3 regions of the Ruegeria sp. YTSA168 genome follow, and region 3 is predicted to be linked to each of the others. Evidence: riboswitches for the same ligand, from Rfam matches in the RefSeq annotation. Region 3 holds a riboswitch; each other region holds the start of a gene.
What was found. Region 3 has a riboswitch for cobalamin ahead of AC2FFE_RS05885 (hypothetical protein). Riboswitches for the same ligand answer to the same signal wherever they lie in the genome.
Positions count from the first base shown of each region.

Region 1: another riboswitch for cobalamin. It lies ahead of AC2FFE_RS16500 (energy-coupling factor ABC transporter permease); the one in region 3 lies ahead of AC2FFE_RS05885 (hypothetical protein).
Region 2: another riboswitch for cobalamin. It lies ahead of AC2FFE_RS04195 (DUF1636 family protein); the one in region 3 lies ahead of AC2FFE_RS05885 (hypothetical protein).

Region 1 covers NZ_JBXWMW010000011.1:11,599-17,949, reverse strand. Annotated here, with positions in the region: gene AC2FFE_RS16525 (transglycosylase domain-containing protein) at 1-629, opposite strand, end outside; gene AC2FFE_RS16520 (P-II family nitrogen regulator) at 889-1,227, shown strand; gene AC2FFE_RS16515 (ammonium transporter) at 1,261-2,571, shown strand; gene AC2FFE_RS16510 (amino acid aminotransferase) at 2,690-3,874, opposite strand; gene sseA (3-mercaptopyruvate sulfurtransferase) at 3,874-4,728, opposite strand; cobalamin riboswitch at 4,870-5,083, shown strand; gene AC2FFE_RS16500 (energy-coupling factor ABC transporter permease) at 5,139-5,816, shown strand; gene AC2FFE_RS16495 (CBU_0592 family membrane protein) at 5,832-6,101, opposite strand; gene AC2FFE_RS16490 (helix-turn-helix domain-containing protein) at 6,101-6,351, opposite strand, start outside.
Region 2 covers NZ_JBXWMW010000002.1:79,964-86,314, forward strand. Annotated here, with positions in the region: gene AC2FFE_RS04175 (LacI family DNA-binding transcriptional regulator) at 35-1,048, shown strand; gene AC2FFE_RS04180 (FecCD family ABC transporter permease) at 1,051-2,061, opposite strand; gene AC2FFE_RS04185 (ABC transporter substrate-binding protein) at 2,063-3,016, opposite strand; gene AC2FFE_RS04190 (ABC transporter ATP-binding protein) at 3,029-3,805, opposite strand; gene AC2FFE_RS04195 (DUF1636 family protein) at 3,802-4,158, opposite strand; cobalamin riboswitch at 4,257-4,473, opposite strand; gene AC2FFE_RS04200 (D-lyxose/D-mannose family sugar isomerase) at 4,532-5,197, opposite strand; gene AC2FFE_RS04205 (carbohydrate kinase family protein) at 5,217-6,143, opposite strand; gene AC2FFE_RS04210 (glucokinase) at 6,178-6,351, opposite strand, start outside.
Region 3 covers NZ_JBXWMW010000002.1:454,384-460,734, reverse strand. Annotated here, with positions in the region: gene AC2FFE_RS05905 (serine/threonine protein kinase) at 1-1,648, shown strand, start outside; gene AC2FFE_RS05900 (PP2C family protein-serine/threonine phosphatase) at 1,608-2,543, shown strand; partial or broken gene AC2FFE_RS05895 (IS5/IS1182 family transposase) at 2,541-2,708, opposite strand; gene AC2FFE_RS05890 (HD domain-containing protein) at 3,125-3,745, opposite strand; gene AC2FFE_RS05885 (hypothetical protein) at 3,936-4,247, opposite strand; cobalamin riboswitch at 4,374-4,579, opposite strand; gene speB (agmatinase) at 4,763-5,725, shown strand; gene AC2FFE_RS05875 (tyrosinase family protein) at 5,837-6,351, shown strand, end outside.

The sequences.
Region 1 (6,351 bases), on a different contig from region 3:
GTCGGATCATAAGGCACACCCAGACACAGCAGCTTGGCTGTCTGTTGGGTGATGGTCGAGCCTCCATGGCCCGACAGTGGCCCGCGCCCTTCGCTCAGGTTGATACGCACCGCACTGGCAACCCCACGCGGGCTGACGCCGAAATGGCGATAGAACCGCTTGTCCTCGGTCGCAATCACAGCGTTTTTTAGATGGGGTGAAACCGTATCTGCTGTGATCACCCCGCCAAACTGGTCTCCGCGCCAGGCAAAAACCTTGCCATCCCGATCCAGCAAGGTCACCGATCCGCGCGCGCGCCCATCCAGCAGGGCGTCCGCATCGGGCAACGAGGTATAGACAACGCCAACGGCCAAAGCGACCAGCATCGCGATAACGGCACCCACGCGCCATGTGACACCCCAGATCAGTCGCCAGATCCAACGGAACAGACGGCGGAAAAACCCCCCGCCATTGCCACCCGAACGCTTGCGCGTCTTCTTTCGAGCCGTCTTGCGCGTGGTCGTCTTTCGGGCGGTGGATTTCTTGCCCGCCGGTTTCGCAGCCCGCTTGGTCGTCGAAGGCTTGCGCCCCTTCGACGGGTATCGTTTATCCGCGACCAATCTTGGCTTGCGGCGCTTGGACTCAGTCATGCTCAAACTCTGCCCGGTTATTCTTTTGGCACACCATACCCCGACGACATAGCTATGTAGAGGTCCGATTTTCCGGAATTTCCCCTCTCATATTCGCCTAATTTTTAGTCGTTCGGCAAGTTTTGTGCAAAAATTGTGCAACTTTGCGTCATTTTCGAACCATTTAACGACGGGGAATCGTTCCTAAACGCCCCTCCTCAGGCTCTTTTTCTGCAGGTGCAAACAAGCCGGTGTGACCGGAGAAGCAGAGGGGACTGACGTGAAACTCATCATTGCGACAATCAAGCCGTTCAAGCTCGAGGAGGTGCGCGAGGCACTGACCCAGGCTGGCGTGCGCGGCATGATGGTGACCGAAATCAAGGGCTTCGGCTCACAATCCGGTCACACAGAAATCTATCGCGGCGCAGAATACGCCGTGAACTTCGTACCCAAGATCAAATTGGAAATCGTGGTGCCAGCCACGATGGCCGACCAAATCGTTGAGACCATCACCAACACTGCCAAAACCGGCAAGATCGGTGACGGCAAGATTTTCGTCCTCGATGTCGAGCAGGCCATGCGTGTACGGACCGGGGAAACAAACGAAGAGGCGCTCTGAGCGCCGACACTCATATAAATTCGAGGACTGACAATGAACCTGATGAAATCTCTCATCCCTGCTGCCGCGCTTGTCGTGCTGCCGCAGATGGGTCTGGCGCAAGAGGCCGCTACCGGCGAAGCCGCGCTGCACACCCAGTATATCTTTACCACCCTGCTGTTCTTGATGGCGGGTTTCCTGGTCTTCTTCATGGCGGCAGGCTTTGCCATGCTGGAAGGCGGTTTGGTGCGTTCCAAGAACGTCGCCATGCAGATGACAAAAAACGTGGCGCTGTTTTCCATCGCCGCGATCATGTACTGGCTGGTTGGCTTCAACACGATGTATCCGGGTGACTTCAATGGCTTCTTTGCCATTGGCGGTCCGACCGTGCTGGACCCGGTAGGTGTTGACCCTGCCGAGGCTGCTTTGGACTATGCCTCAATCGGTTCGGACTTCTTCTTCCAACTGGTCTTTGTGGCTGCAACCGCGTCCATCGTATCGGGTGCCGTGGCGGAACGGATCAAACTGTGGCCGTTCCTGATCTTCGTGGTCGTGCTGACCGGTATCATGTACCCAATTTCTGGCTCCTGGCAGTGGGGCGGCGGCTGGTTGTCCGAAGCGGGCTTCTCGGATTTCGCTGGTTCGACCGTCGTGCACTCGGTCGGTGGTTGGGCGGCTCTGGCTGGTTGTCTGATCCTTGGCCCGCGTATCGGCAAGTACAAAGACGGCAAGGTTCACCCGATGCCCGGTTCGAACTTGGCGCTGGCCACCTTGGGTACATTCATCCTGTGGCTGGGTTGGTTCGGCTTCAACGGCGGCTCACAGCTGGCCATGGGCACCGTGGGTGACGTAACCGACGTGTCGCGCATCTTTGCCAACACCAACATGGCCGCAGCCTCCGGTGCTGTTGCTGCCCTGATCCTGACCCAGGTTATGTACAAGAAGCCTGACCTGACCATGGTGTTGAACGGCGCGCTGGCTGGTCTGGTTTCGATTACTGCCGAGCCTCTGGCCCCGTCCCTGTTCGGATCGCTATGGATCGGTGCAGTAGGTGGTATCATCGTGGTCTTCGCGGTCCCGATGCTGGACAAGTTCAAGATCGACGACGTTGTTGGTGCCATTCCTGTTCACCTGTTCGCAGGCATCTGGGGCACCATCGCCGTAATCTTCTACGGCGAAGCCAGCCTGATTACCCAGCTGACCGGCATCGTCGCATACGGTGTGTTCACCTTCGTCGGCGCTCTGATCGTGTGGTCCATCCTCAAAGCGGTGATGGGCATCCGTGTCAGCGAAGAGGACGAGATCAATGGTCTTGATATGGCAGAACTGGGTATGGAAGCTTATCCGGAGTTCTCCAAAGGCTAAGACCTGAGATAACCTCTCGAAGGCCGGGCGTTCTTGCCCGGCCTTTTCTTTTGCTCGACTCTGAAAACAAAAAAGCCGCACTGATCTGAGCGGCTTTTGTTTCGCTATGAAGTGCCGCTTAGACTCCAACGTCTACAATCGCCTTCGCCAGAATAGGCACTGTAGTCGCATTCAGACCGGCTATGTTCAGGCGGCTGTCGCCGACCATGTAGATCCCGTGGTCCGCACGCAGTTTCTCGACCAGTTCAGGTGCAGCACCCAGACGCGAGAACATACCGCGATGTTGGGCGACAAAACTGAACCGATCCGACCCGGTCAGACGCTGAAGCTCATCCGCCAGCTGCTGACGCAGACCCAGCATGGAGAGGCGAACCTCCTCCAGCTCAGCGGCCCAGTCGGCGCGCAAGGCGTCGTCGTTCAGGATGGTGGTCACGACCCGTGCGCCATGATCCGGCGGGAACGAATAGTTCTGGCGGTTCAGGAAGGCAAGCGTCGACTGGTTCAATGACGTCTGCGCCGCATCATCGCTGATCGCCATCAGTAGGCCGGTCCGCTCACGATAGACGCCGAAGTTCTTCGAACAAGACGCCGCGATCAGGCACTCTTTGACAGACGAGGCCACCAGACGGGCTGCCTGCGCGTCTTCCTCAAGACCGTCGCCAAAGCCCTGATAGGCGATGTCGATCATCGCAACCAAGCCTTGCGCATTGATTAGGTTCACGACCTCTTGCCATTGCACCATGTTCAGGTTCGCGCCGGTCGGATTGTGGCAGCAACCGTGCAGCAGAACCACGTCGCCCGCCTTGGCGGTTTTTAGGTCCTCGATCATACCGTCGAAATCGACGCCACGGGTTTCGCCATCGAAATAGCGATAAGCGACCGTCTCGATGCCCAGATAATTCAGGATCGACAGGTGGTTGGGCCATGTCGGGTTCGATACAAATACGCGCGCCTCAGGGTTGGCCATACGGATCATCTCGAACGCCTGACGGCAGGCACCTGTACCACCCGGAGTCGCAACGGCCGCAATATTGGCGCGCGGCACCGCATCGCCAAGGATCAAGCCGATCATCGCATCGGAATAAGCCGGATCACCGGCCAGACCGGTATAGGCTTTGCTCTCCTGCTCCTCCAGAATGCGCTTTTCGGCAGCTTTGACCGCTCGCATAACCGGGGTAACACCTTCGGCATTCTTGTAGACGCCAACACCCAGATCGATCTTTTGATCGCGCGGGTCTTCGCGGTACATCTGCATCAGCGCCAGGATCTTATCGGCGGGCTGCGGTTTGAGGTTTTCGAACATCAGGTCTCTCCGGTTGCGACGGGCAGGGTTGGGAAGGCACCCCATTCAGCCCAGGAGCCGTCATAAAGCGCGTGGTCTTTTTTACCCATGCGCTCAAGCGCAAGGCTAAGGATTGCCGCCGTCACACCCGATCCGCATGAGGTGATTGCAGGTTTGGACAAATCAACGCCTGCGGCTTCGAACACAGCGCGGCACTCTTCGGGTGATTTCATCGTCCCGTTCTTGTTCAACAGCGTTCCGAAGGGCACATTGCGTGAGCCGGGGATATGGCCCGAGCGCAAACCTTCGCGCGGCTCTGGTTCCGCTCCGGCAAAGCGGGCGGCGGAACGGGCATCGATGATCTCATGATCAGCCAGCTTGGCGGCGGCAGACACTTGTGTCACGTCGCGCACCAGATGGTTCTGAACCCGCACGGTCATATGACGATCCCGGATTACTGGGGGCAAATCCTCGATCTCGCGCCCTTCGGCCTGCCATTTTGGCAGACCGCCATCCAGCACGGCAATGTTGTCCTGCCCCATCAGGCGGAACATCCACCAGACGCGCGCAGCTGAGGACAGGCCAGAGCCATCATAGACAACCACCTGATGTCCATCCCCCACGCCCATCGAGCGCAGGCGTGACATGAACTTCTCGACCGGAGGCATCATATGCGGCAGGTCCGAGCGATGATCGGCAATATCGTCGATATCAAAGAACCGCGCGCCCGAGATATGACCTGCATCATATTCGGCTTTGGCATCGCGCCCATGCTGCGGCAGGTACCACGACCCATCCAGCACCCGCAGATCGGGGTCCTTGATATGGGCGGCAAGCCAGTCGGTGGAAACCAGGGTTTTCGGATCGTCTTGCATCAAAGCCTCCCCTAAGCGAGTCTGAGTTTCCCTATATCCGAGCGGCCAAACGTGCAAGCCATGCCAAGGCCTGCACTCCTGGGAACTGGCAATTTTTTCCAAACATGCACGTTTGCCTGCTTGACAGGTGGCACCCGGTGCCGGACACCTGCCTGACATGGTTTCCAAAGGGGAATTTCCCCCAAGGAATGAAAAGGGAATCCGGTGCGACAATACCTGTCTAGTCCGGAGCTGCCCCCGCAACTGTAGGCGGAGTTTCGCCCCATCAGGGCCACTGACCGAAGCAATCGGTTGGGAAGGCCGGGATCGAAGCCAATCCGCAAGTCAGGAGACCTGCCATGTGCAAACCGGGCGAAAGCCCAATTTTTAAACCTTTCTGCCGTCGGGTGTGACGGGAAGGAGACCAAACTATGCATATCGAACCGGGCGTCGTAAATGGCGCCAAACTTGTCCTGAGCTACGCGACCGCAACTGGCGCAGGGCTCTATACCGCTAAACTGGCATGGGACAGCCTGAAAAGCAGCGGCCTTGCCAGCCTCGCCATTCGCTCAGCCCTGACCACGGGGCTGGTTTTTACCTTCTTTGAAGTATTGCCACACTTCCCGGTCGGAGTGTCAGAAGTACACTTCATTCTGGGATCGACCCTGTTTTTGTTGTTCGGTGCAGCCCCTGCCGCCATCGGCTTGATTGCGGGCCTGTTCATTCAGGGATTTTTCCTGGCGCCTTTCGACCTGCCTCAGTTCGGGATGAACATGACAACACTGCTGGTGCCGCTTTTTGCGCTGCAGGCCTTGGCCAATCGCATCATCGCACCGAATACGGCCTACATTGATCTGAAGTATTCTCAGGCGCTTGCGCTGTCGACGGCCTATCAGGGCGGTGTCGTCATCTGGGTGGCGTTCTGGGCCTTCTACGGCCAAGGATTTGGTGCAGAAAACCTCACCGCCGTCGTCAGCTTTGGCGCTGCGTACATGCTGGTTATCCTGGTTGAACCGCTGGCTGATCTGGCCGTTTTGGCCGCGGCAAAATCCATGCGGGATTTTGGCCGGATTGGCCTGTTTACACCACGCCTTCACAACGCTGCATAACCCTGTTGCGCCGCGCTACCCTGCGCGGCGCAACCTGAAATGTTGAATGATACCGATCACGCTAATGACAATCCAGAAGCCTTCAATCAGCATCGACGCCAGATTGAAGTTCTGAAGCAGCGAATAGACAATCAAAACGGACCCCAGCAGATTTACGACGGGAAAGGCCAGATCTTCGGAATTCATGTATCGCATCTGCGTGGCGAAATAGGCGGCAACCACGATCAGGGCCCCGAAAGAGCCGATGGCATCCACAATTGTCAGGCTGTTGAAAAACTCGCTCATCAATGAACCTTGCCGTTATCTGGAACATCTGGCTGTTGCGCATAGTGATGCATGTTCAAAAACGCCGCCCCTTCAGCGCCCGCTCGATAGCCATGCGGGAGATCCGCTGCAAATCGCAGCCCCTGACCCGATTGCAAGGGCACCCAAGCCTCACCTTTCAGAATGTCCAGCGTGCCGCTGAGCACAAAGACCTCCTCGGTCACACCAGCGGCATGGGCGGGGGACTCATGGCTTTGGTTGGGGGCGAGCT
Region 2 (6,351 bases), 370 kb from region 3:
GACAAATTCCACCAATTCGAAGGACAGGTTGGGCGTGGCTCAGGATCATGACAAACCAGCCGATAGGCGCCGCCGGGTAACCGCGCAAGCCGTTGCAGATGCGGCTGGTGTGTCGCGTTCAGCGGTTTCACGCGCCTTTACGCCGGGTGCGTATCTTGATGAAAGAAAAAGAAAAATTATCGAGAAAGTGGCCCATAAAATGGGCTATCAACCAAATGCATTGGCTGCCGGGCTGAAGGATGGGCGCTCGCATCTGGTGGCTGTCTTTGTCGGCAATATGCGTAGCACATATGATTCCGAATTCGTGAGCGCTTTGGTCGGAAAACTGAACGCTTTGAACAAATGGCCGATTCTCATTGATGGCGGGGATCAGCGTGCAGAAGACGCGATCGAGCAGGTTTTGCGTTATCCTTTGGACGCTTTGATCTTGCGTGGTGGCAGCATGCCGCGTGCATTGGTCACGCGGTGCACAAAGTTCGGTGTGCCGATGATTTCCACAGGCCGAATCGTCCAGGCGCCGGGTGTCGATAATGTCTGTTGCCGCAATGCCGACGGTACGGGGCTTGCAGCTCAGGTGCTGATCGACAAGGGGCGCACACGGTTTGGGTATCTGGGCGGCGCGCCCAGTTTCTCGTCATCGGTCGAGCGTAGATCGGGTGTGATCGGGGTTCTGGACGAAGCAGGATTAAACCTGATTGCCGAAGCCACAGGGGATTTCACGGTTGAGACCGGGCACGAGATTGCGCTGAAACTGCTTACCGAGCACAAGCTGGACGCGTTGGTCTGTGCCAACGACGCCAGCGCGATCGGTGCGCTGACCGCCGCGCGCGAGCTGGGTTTGGATGTTCCGGGTGACCTCTCACTGATCGGGTTTGACGATATCGAAATGGCAAGTTGGCCGAATTTCGATCTCAGCACCGTCAACAACCCGATTGATGATGCGGTTGATCAGGTCATTGCGTTGCTTGAACGCAGGCTGGCAGAGCCCGGTAAGCAGAGCGAAACCATTATGATCGATCCGTTTTTCGTCCCGCGTGGAACGCATTAGGGTCAACCGTTTCGCGCTGATTTGAACAGGTACAGGAATACGAAAAGCGACCCGATAGAGGTGGTCACGATGCCGACCGGTAACTCCTGAGGTGCTAGCAGCAATCGGGACACGATATCCGAGGCGGTCAGAAGGATGGCGCCCACGATGGCCGAGGTGATCAGCAGGTTGCGGTGAAGTGTTCCCGCTATTCCACGCGCGATATGAGGGACCATCAGGCCGACAAAGCCGATGACACCCGCGACTGACACGAAGCTTGCCGTGGCCAGGGCCGCAACAAAGAACATGCGAAAGCGCAGGCCCTGTACAGGAATGCCAAGCGTCGCGGCGGTGAAATCTCCGGTCAGAAGGGCATCTAGCCAGCGGCTGCGATAGAGTGCATAGCCCAGGATCAGGGCCAGCCCGATCACGACCAGTGGAAACGTCTCCCACCGCGCAAGGCCCAGTCCGCCCAGCATCCAGAAGATCACAGAATGGGCGGCGCGGCTGTCGCCGGCAAAGATAAGATAGTTGGTGATGGCGGAGAACAGGAAAGACACGGCAAGCCCCGCCAGGATCAGCTTTTCCGGTGCACTTGTGCGCAAACCCTGGACCAGGGCCAGCACGATGCCTGATGCGATCAGGCCGCCGCAGAAAGCCGCCAGCGGTAAGGTCCAGAAGCCCAGTACATCGCCCGTGACCGTGATAACCAGCACAGCGCCCGCAGCCGCGCCCGACGAGAGGCCGAACAGAAAAGGATCGGCCAGATCGTTGCGCGTGGTGGTTTGCAGAACCACGCCCACAACACCAAGCCCGGCACCGATGACAGCGGCGAACAGCGCACGGGGCAGGCGCAGATCAAACACGATCCGATGCAGCGGCGACATCTCGCCTTCGGACAGGCCAGTTCCCAGACCGATGGCAGCAATGACATCGGCCACGGGGATCGGGGTGGTGCCATAAACCGTCGACAGCAGCAAAAGCGCGGTCAGAACGGCCGCCCCCAGCACAACTATCCGGCCCGTATGGACCATATCAGTTGGTCGCCATCGGGTGCATCGCATCCGCCATTTTCTGGATCGCGTCGATATTTGCCGGTCCCGGTGTCAACTCTTCGTAACGCAGACCGATCCAGCGTTCATTTTTGACCGCATCTGTTTGGGACATCACTGGGTGCTCTTGCAGGAACGTGAACGTATCCTCTGCCCCGTTGCCGGTCTGATAGTCAAGCAGCACCAGGAATTCCGGGTTCGACGCGGCAACCGCCTCCCACGAGGTACGGCCCCAGCTGGTCTCCATGTCATGGGTGACGTTTTCGCCGCCAGCCGCTGCGATCATCGCATCGGGGATGGCGAATTTGCCAGCGGTGAAGGGCGCATCCGCTGGACCGTCCAGCAGGAAGACACGGGGTTTGGCCAGATCGGCGGTTTTGGCTTCGATGGCAGCCAGCTGTTCTTTCCAGCCTGCAACCAGTACCTCGGCCTTCTCCTCGACATGCATGACCTGACCCAGACGCAGCACATCGTTGAACAGCAGGTCCATGCTGGCCTCAGGGCGGTCTTTGTCCAGATGCACGCAGCTTTCGGTCAGGATCATGGTCTTGATGCCGAACGGGGCCAGGGTGTCCGGCGTCACGTCGCCGCCGGGCTTCATGCCGTAGTACCAGCCCGCGAAGAACAGGTCGGGTTCGGCCGCGACCAGGTTTTCGACGGTTGGGTATTTTGGTGCGAGCTCGGGGATGTCGCCGCGCAGCTTGTCGAAATCTGGGCTGGTCTTGTACCAGCCGGTGATTCCGGTCAAACCAACGATCCGGTCTTGTAGGCCAAGCGCAAAGGCCATGTCGGTCATGTTCATATCATGCACCACCAGCCGTTCGGGCATGGTTTCGAACACCAGCGGTTCGCCGCAATTGTCCACGGTTACCTCATGGGCTGCCGCGCTGCTGGCCAAGCCGGTGATCATCAAAGCTGACCAAAGTTTTTGTTTCATCAATCTCTCCTGTTAAGATGAAAGCGTTCGTTTCCGGATATCCAGCGCCGGGATCACGCGCCCGTCGTGCTGGAAGCACAGGTAGTCAACACCAAACGTGTCGCGCACATGATCTGGCGTCAGGATTTGCTCGACCGGCCCAAATCCGGTCATGCGTGCGGATTTCATCAGCGCGACATGGCTGGCAAACTCGGGGATCATGACAAGGTCATGCACGATCATCACGACCGTCACACCCAGGGCGGCCACCAGCGACAGCATATGCCCCTTGGCATCCGGGTCCAGATGATTGGTGGGTTCGTCCAGAAACAACAACGAGGGGTTCTGAGCCAATGCACGCGCAATATGGGCGCGCTGACGTTCCCCGCCCGAGAGCCTTTGAATCGGCTTATCCGCCAGATGGGTCAGCTCGGTTGTGCGTAGAACGCGCTCTAGGTCTCTTTTGTGTTCCTCGCTCGAACGGTCGCTTTGGATGGGGATCTGACCCAGCGCGACATAGTCGCGTAGCTTCAGGCGACCGTCGGGCAATTCCTGCTGGCCAACAACCGCGATGGTCCGGGCCCGTTCTTGTGCAGACAGTTTGCGCAGGCTTTGACCGTTGATCTGTACATCCCCCAGCGCAAGACGCTCGACCCCGCAGAGCAGGTTCAGCAGTGTCGTTTTCCCAGCACCGTTGGGACCCGCGATCGCAAGGATTGCACCCTCTTCTAGTGCGAATGAGACACCCTGTAACAGCGCATCGCCGTTCAACGCGTAGTATTCTAGGTTTTCTGCGACCAGAAAGCTCATGCCTTACCCCTTTTGGGAAGACGGGGCAGGCGGGCGAGCGTTTTGAACAACAAGGCGGGGGGGCGATCTGTTGCGCTGGTCCAGCCGCTTTCACTGTCGCGGAACTGATGGGCGAAGGTGGCGATTGCATCCAGATCGGCGGTGCTTTGAATATCACCAAACAGGTATTGCGCCTTGCCTTCGGCCTGCAAGCCTATGGCCATGGGGCGTTCGCATCCTGCCATGCAGGGGATCAGTCGGGTTGCGACGCCCTCGGGCAGCGAAGCGTCCAGGGCGTTTTGGGCCGCGCGGGCTTCGATCTCTCCCTGGCAGGTCGAGCAGATCAGCACAAAATGGTCAGGTGTTTTGTCCACGGCTATCCTCAACGCGCAAAATGCCCGCATAGAAAGTACCGGTCCCGTAAGGGCGCAAATCTGCCATCAATCCTCCTTCCAGGACGCCCCGTCCCGGGTTGGTTTCACAGGTGATGGCAGGTCTCCTGACTTGCGGGTCGTTGCTTGGCCAACCTTCCCGGCCTTTTCGGGCCAGTGGTGATTTGGCGTTGCTCACCGCTTACAGTTGCGGGGGCAGTCACGGATTTGGCCTGACCCGGGTGTCCCGGGGCCGCACCGTATTCCCATTTTCATCCCGCAATCAAAGTAGCGGGAACCATCACAGGCCAGCTATTCTGGACAAGACACGCTTGTCAAGCAATCGCTGAGAGGCTCGTGTCAGATACGGGGTGGATCAGTAATCCGCAACCAGCAGGAATTCGGCCTCGGTATCTTCTTCGATCGTGGCAAAGCGCGGGATGGGTTGTTCGAAGACGTTATCGGTGCGGTCGTCGTTTACGGTTGAGACCTCGCCGATTAGGCAATCCCCGCGCTCGGCCCAGAAGGCGTGCCAGATACCGGGCATCAATGTTACGCTTTCGCCGGGTTTCAGGCGCAGCAACTCACCAGGAGTGATGGTGATGTCGCATCCATCACTGGGAACCACAACTGGTGTGTCGCGGTCGACGCTGCCGTCGGGGTCCGAGGCATAGATCTCCATCACCAGATCGCCGCCGCCCCGGTTGATGATATCTTCGGCTTTGACGATGTGGCGATGCATTGGCGACAGCTGCTTGTCGCGCGAGATCAGTAGTTTCTCGGCATAGAGCATTCCGCGGCCCTGGCTCAGATCATTCTCATCCCCATTGCGCAGGGTGAACAGGAACAGGCCAAGCTCATCAAATTTGCCTTGCCCGTAATCGGTGATGTCCCATCCCAGCCCCCGGGCGCGGATCGTGTCGGCCTTGGCGCTGCGCATCTGATCCGGGGACCAGTCGGCAAATGGGGGCAGGATGAACCCGAAAGACTGGATAAAGGCTTGTGCATCGGTCTTGATGCGGTTGATGTCGGAACGTTTCATGTGACTTCCCTTTTTGGGACTAAAGCTCATGCGCCCAGGGTGGGTTGGCCCCGGCACGCGACACGGTGACTGCTGCAACATCTGCACCCAACGCTAGAGCGGCGCGCAGGCTCTCTGTTGTCAGATCGCGCAGCGCGGGTTTGGTCAGATGCCCAGAACGGTGAAGTTCGGCCAGTACACCAGCGTTGAACGTATCACCCGCCCCCACCGTATCGACAACCTGAACCGCTTTAACCGGTATCGTGGTTTCCGAGCCATTGCGTAGATAACCTGAGGCCCCCTGGCTACCACGTGTGACAATCACAACCGAGGGCCCGGCTTGCAGCAACAAAGGCACTTTCTCGGCATGGGATTCGGGCCCCGGAATGATCCAGTCCAGATCCTCATCCGAGACTTTGAGGATATCAGTCTGCGCAATCATGGCATTCAAACGGGTGCGGTATCTGGTCTGATCCTGAATAAATCCCGGTCGGATGTTGGGGTCCAGCATCACGGCCCGATCCGCCCCGTGATGGCTCAGCAGGGCAGCATAAGCATCGGCGCAGGGTTCGCAGGCAAGACTGATACCGCCTAGATACAGGGTCGAGATCGCAGGCAATTGGTCGGGCAAATCCTCAGGCCGTAGCATGCGCCCGGCAGTATTTTCGTCAACAAAGTTGTACGACGCGTGTCCATCGACCAGTTTCACAAACGCCAAAGTGGTTGGGCGGTCGCTGGTGATAACATGGGATGTATCCACATGGCTCGCTTTCAGCGTTTCTGCCAATTGTTCACCAAACATATCGGACGACAAGCCGGTCAGCATGCCAACAGGCGCGCCCAATCTCCCCAACGCGATCGCCGTGTTGAAAATTGCACCTCCAGAATGGGGTACATACCCTTGGGCACCCGAGACTGTAGGCTCGGTGATCATATCGATCAGCGCTTCTCCGCAGCACAGGATCATCCCGCGTTCCTTCATTGAGAATTGTCAGGCGGTTCTACCGCATGAGGGCATTTTTGCAGAAGTTGTTAGCGCCAACAATGCCAAATTCGACCTGTTCGGAGACATAGAGATCCATTCCGCGCCGCAGCTCGCTGAACCGGCCACCATTGTTGAAGGCATCCAGAAAACTGTCTCCGAACAGCCAACGGTTTTTTTCCGCCACGCCGCC
Region 3 (6,351 bases):
CCGCAGCAACACCGCGGTTCGCCCGCGGTCGCAGTCGCATACATCTTCATACGAAGCTCTGGTTCGATCCTTCGAAAAAGAGGCGCGTAATCAGTCGAAACTGGTGCATCCCAACATCGCGGGTGTGCATCAGGTGTTCAGAGACAACGAAACCGCCTATATGGCGATCGACTTCATCGAGGGCAAAGATCTTCTGGATACGATTGAAGATCGTGAGACGATGCCACCAAATGAGGTCGAACAGCTGCTGCGCACCACTCTGGAAGCCATCGGTTTCATTCATAGCGAAGGTATGTTGCATAGGGATATCTCGCCCGACAACATTCTGATCAACAAGGACGGCGAGCCGGTGATCATTGACTTTGGCGCTGCGCGCGAGAGTGCTGCCAAATCCGACCGTGCAATGTCGATGTTGAGAGTTGTCAAGGAAGGGTATTCTCCGCAGGAGTTTTATCTGCAAGGGGCTGAACAGGATCAATCTAGCGATCTTTATGCGTTGGCAGCTACATTCTATCACGTCATCAAGGGGTCTGCCCCACAGGATAGTCAGACCCGGCTGGCGGCTTTGGCTCAGAATGGCAAAGACAGTTACGAGCCGCTTGAAGGCATGGTTGAAGGATATCCTGTCACTTTCCTGCGGGCGCTTGACCGCGCCCTGAGCATCCCGCCTGCGGACAGGTTCCAATCTGTGCAGGAATGGCAAGACGCGATCGAAGAAAGGATGCCTATTGAGGCAAAACCCGAACCGGTCGAAGCCGTCGATTTCAATGATACGGTCGCAGTCAACAGCCAACCGCCGCGTGGTCGATCCAGCGCGGCGCTGATGATAGCATTGTTTGTGGCCGGGTTGGTCGGTGGTGCCTGGTATTACCTCAGTCAAAAAGGCGAGACGAATCTGGATGTGGCTGAGGTTGCCACTACCCAGCAGGTTACCACGCAACCAGAGGCTAAAGAAGAACCGCAAACCAGCGCGGCGGAACCTGCGCAACCCGAACCCCAGCCGATTGTCGCAGAGGCTGTGGCAGAGCCGGCAAGCCCGTTATCAACTGAGGCCGATGCGAACTGGATTGCATGGACGGGTCCTGCCGTGGACCTGCCATTTACCACCGTTACAACATCGCAACCGCAGGGCAGATTCTCGATGGTTTCGCTGGTGCGGTCCGATCTGGATCAAGAGGCAACCAATTGGCTGAAATCCGGTACTGTTATCTATTCGGTAAATGGCCATCTGGTTGTAGATGACGCGTCGATTATTCAGGCCATCCAGTCGCGCGCCGCCGACCCAGACAGTGGCGAGATTTCGGTTGAGATGAGGGTCAGAACCGACCCGGACAGTCCCGTTGCCGAAAAGAGCCTACCTCTTCATACCGGCCAGATGGTCGAGCTTACAAACGGAGTTCAGTTCATTACGGTTACCAATGGCAATGGAAAGTGGGTCAGCAAAGTGTTGCGTGCGCCTGCATCTACGCCGTCGGTTCGCGTAGGCGATATTGTGTTGTCAGAAACCACTTCGCACGTTGCTGTTGAGGGCGAGAATGGCATAACCCGCTTGTTTGAAGAACTGAGCCGCTCAGGTGCCGAGCTGGCGTTGTTGACCATCGCGCGCAATGGCGAGTTGCAATCAGTTGATCTGCCGCTGTCGCGCTAAGGCTCTGGCGACCTTTGAAGACCTTTCGCTGAAGGAAGTCCATGTGTCACATCCCGAGAAATTTCTGATGCAAACTGACAATTCGAGACTTAACCAGGCTGTAGCGCCTAGAAGCTTCGATATCTCAACGGTGATCAACCAAGGTGCCCGCGAATATCAGGAGGACGCCATATTTTCCGAACAATCCCCAGGGTCAGGTGTTGGGTTTGTGGTTTTGGCGGATGGTATGGGGGGGCATACGGCCGGAGATATTGCGTCAAACCTGATCGTTCGTGAGGTGATGAAAGGCTGGCTGGCCACCAATCTGAATGAGAATTCAAAGAACTCCGAAGTCACCGCATTCTTGCGCGACAGTGCCAGCAGGGCGAATGCACAAGTCTACGATGCTATTCACAATGACCTGGATATCAAGGGAATGGGTGCGACCCTTCTTGCCCTGATTTGCATACAGGACCGGGCGTTCTGGCTGTCGGTGGGGGATTCACCGCTCTATCTTTGGCGCTCTGGTGAGCTTAGGCGGTTGAACGAAGATCATTCAATGGCGCCTCAAATCGATATGATGGTGAAGCTGGGTATGCTAGATGCTGAAACCGCCCGCACACATCCTGACAGAAACATGCTTACATCTGTCATCCATGGTTCTGACATCGCCAAAATAGATTGCCCCGCGGAGCCGCTCGAACTCTGGCCGAGTGATATTCTCATTGCAGCGTCCGATGGTCTTCAGTTTCTGAGTGATCAGGGCATTCTGGAGGTTATTGCTGCCAACAGTGAAATGGGCAGTGATGTCATCGCGGATGAACTGATCAAAGCAGTGATCAGCATGGATGATCCCGATCAGGACAACACAGCTTTTTCCGTGGTGAAGGTTTGTGCTCATGATCAGGACACATAACCAGTAAATGACAGTTACTGCGAGTGCGATTGCTAAGAGGAAGACCTTGGGACACCTGTCGTGTCTTGTCGCCGCACGCCGCCAGTCTTTGAGCCTGCCGAACATGATCTCAATCCTGTCGCGCCTTTTGTACCGGCGCTCGTCGTAACGGACGGTAGTCTTGCGCTATTTCCCGTCCGGGATGCAGGGGCTTAACTTTGGCCACAGTCGACGGCTGTCTGATCGTCGTTACGCGATCTGCTTTTGTGAAACTGATAAGCGCGGCTATTAGAAATTGCCGCCGATGCGTAAATTCAAAATTTCATTGATTTACAGGGTGTTAATGACTGGCATCGAACCGATAAAATCAGAGGTCAACACTTTTTTACAAACTTGCCTGCGTTTAAGAAATGCACCGCATGTGAGAAGTCAGGCGTGAGGGAATACGTTTTGGTTCAGAGACAATCTGCGCATCAGCCAATGAGAAACATGCTGAGCTTATTGGTCTGCAGGGTCTAGCCAGCCAAAGTCCAAGGCCGTCTGGATTTTCTCGGTATGCCCAGCCAATGCGAGGTTGTGACCAAAACTCGGCAGACTACTCCTTACGCCTGTCGACTTTCTGCAAGGCTGGTATCGGTCAGTGGAACCCGGACACCGGGTTGAACAACGGCCGGATCATAGGGTGTGCGATCAAAGACCTCGCGCACCATATCCGCAAAGAAAGACAGTGGTTTGCTGGGATAGGCGGGATCAAAGCTGGATTGATCCCAGCGCTCGCAGAACTCGGCACAGTCATCGAAATAGATGCTGTCGCGATGGGCCTCGCGTTTATCGGGGTTCGCGCCTACATGCTGCCCGAAGTAAACAAGCTGAAAATCCCCATGGGTGCGCACGCACCAAGTGACCTGTTCGCGCAAGAAGGGTTTAAGGATCGAGGCCGCATATTCATCGTGATTATGCGGCGCGTAGATGTCGCCGATATCATGCAGCAAGGCGCCGACTATCCAGTCTATGTCTGCCCCGTCATACCAGGCCCGGGTGGCCGATTGAACCGAATGGCCAAGACGCGTGACCTGATAGCCCGACAGGCTTTTGTCCAGCCGCTCCAGGGCCTCAAGCAAACGATCTGCCGTTCCTTGGCAGTACTCACGCTCCAGGGTGTCGAGGAAGGCATAGTCCTCTTTGTCCCCGTCTTTCATCTGCGTGAATTTCACCTGATCCATAGCATGTCCTTTGACGTTAACGTGTGGGTCAGCGGGCGCAAGCCAGCCCATAGTTCTAGACTATCCACGCAAATACCAGACTCAGCAAATCAAACCTGTTGTGCCGGTGAAATTAATAGTCGCCGGAGGTAGGTGTTCGACTTCGTTTAAGAGCACAAAGCTGCGCGATGATCCCGCAGCCTAGTCCAGTTCACAGCGGCATGCGAAAGGATCGGCGGGCCTGTGCGCCGCCGCGTCTTTCACGTTTTGGCATGGCAAGTGGCAAGGGTTTGAACGGTTGCTTCAGTGATGTCAAAAGCAGGTCGCAAAACGCGGCCACCGCGGGTGAATGGTCCATAAAAGGCGCCGCCGTTTCATAAGCATGCCGCGCGGCCTTTGCATAGTTGGCATTGCCCGGAACACCCGCGATCCATTGCATATAGCCAAGCTGCCCCATCTGCCGCGCTTCATCCGCTGGCATAGGTCCTGTATCAAGTTGAACAATCGTCCGTTCCAATAACATCGCGCCCTCCGCGCAAAGGGACGTGTGTGGCTGGTCACGGTGATCTGCCGGGGATTCTTGGCCCATCGGTCGTCTCTGCCGTTCCCAAGGCACCCCGCCCAGGTTCAAGTTGACTGCGGCGCATGGCATCACACACCGGAGATGGCAGGTCTCCTGACTTGCGGGTCAACGCTTTCCCGATCCTTCCCGAACCCAAGGGCCCAGTGGTTTTCAACGGGGTCGCTCGCCGCTTACAGTTGCGGGGGCAGTCACGGACTTGGGGATCAACCCGCACCGTGTTCCCTTTTCAGCCGACTCGAACCGAGCCGGACACCATCGCCTTCACTGTCTCATAGGAAACTACCTGTGTCTATAAGGTTCAGGCACAGCCTGACGTCAGTTGAACGCCGTTCGAAACAGCCTGACAAACCGCCAGTTATCGCATGCTCAACCCGTCAAGAGGCCTTTACAGGCCGTGGTCTTCGGGTGCCTTAATGTCAGGACGTGTTGGTAAGCTGAACAGAGAGAGTTCCCCTATGTCGAACCATGGCTACGACTCTGGCCGATTGAACCTGCCCTTCGTTGGTATCTGCACCTTTGGCAAATATCCGTATATCGAGGATTGGGACGCGATTGACGCGGACGTCGCGGTTCTTGGCGCTCCGTTTGATTTCGGCTGTCAATGGCGGTCCGGGGCGCGGATGGGGCCGCGTGCGATCCGTGAGGCGTCGACGCTGTTCTCATTCGGCCACGCAGGGGCCTATGATCACGAAGATGATGTCACCTATCTGGACCCGGCCAAAGTGACCATTGTCGATATCGGTGACGCGGATATCGTGCATACCGATACGATAAAAAGCCACGCAAACATTGAGTTTGGGGTACGTAAAATTCTGGAGGCGGGAGCGCTACCGGTGGTCTTGGGCGGCGATCATTCAATCAACATCCCCTGCATCAATGCCTTTGATGATCAGGAACCAATCCATGTGGTGCAAATCGATGCGCATCTGGATTTTGTCGATGAACGCCATGGGGTGCGCTATGGCCACGGAAACCCGATGCGCCGTGCCGCTGAAAAACCCTATGTCAGAGGCCTCAGCCAAATCGGAATTCGCAATGTGTCGTCCACGGCCAAGGATGGCTATGTGGATGCCCGCTCCATGGGATCAGACATCCAGTCGGTGCGGCAATTCCGCAAGATGGGGGTCGATGGGATGCTGGCCCGCATTCCTGAAGGTGCGCGGTATTATGTGACCATCGACATTGATGCCTTTGACCCATCAATCGCTCCAGGTACAGGTACACCAAGCCATGGCGGGTTCATCTACTACGAAGTGCTGGAGCTGATGGCAGGTCTGGCCAAACGGGGCCACATTGTTGGTCTCGATCTGGTTGAGGTTGCCCCGGATTATGACGCCACCAGCTCTACCCAAATCCTTGCGGCGCAGCTGCTGATGAACATCATCGGGCGGGTGCTTCATGAGAAAGAGCAGCGTTAGATCCGCCAATCGTCATCTATGCGTGCAGAGCGTTTGAGCGTGCCGCCGCCATTGGCGGTGGTTTTGTGCTATACTGGGCGCATTGAAGCACTCCTTAAGGGGGATTTTTAAATGACTACGATTGCCAAACTGAATTTTCTTAGAAAACAAGCCGGATTGCCGCTGATCCGTTTTGACCTGATCAGATTACGTGACGAAGATATTCAGGACCTGCGTGATGCCTATGCTGCAATGTACGAAATATCGGACATCGCGATGGGCGATCGACGCGGATATTTCGCACTGGCGCGCGGCCACGGTTATGATCAGGACCTTTGTCACGATGATGACCGCACGTTTCTGACCTGGCACCGATCCTATGTCTATTCATTCGAAAAATCGCTGAACAGCGCGCTTCAATGGAAGCGCGGGGATAGTGAGCTTGAATTGACGCTTCCTTATTGGGATTGGACGCAGTTTGCTACCGCGACGCACGCCACGAACGGGCTGCCGAAAGTAGTGGACGATGCGACCTACACAAACAGTGCCGGGGACGAAGTTCCCAACCCGCTGGCCTGCGCGCGCAGTCTCTATCGCAGCATTGCCCTGGGTCTGACCGGCGATGAGGTCTTTACACGCAGATACAC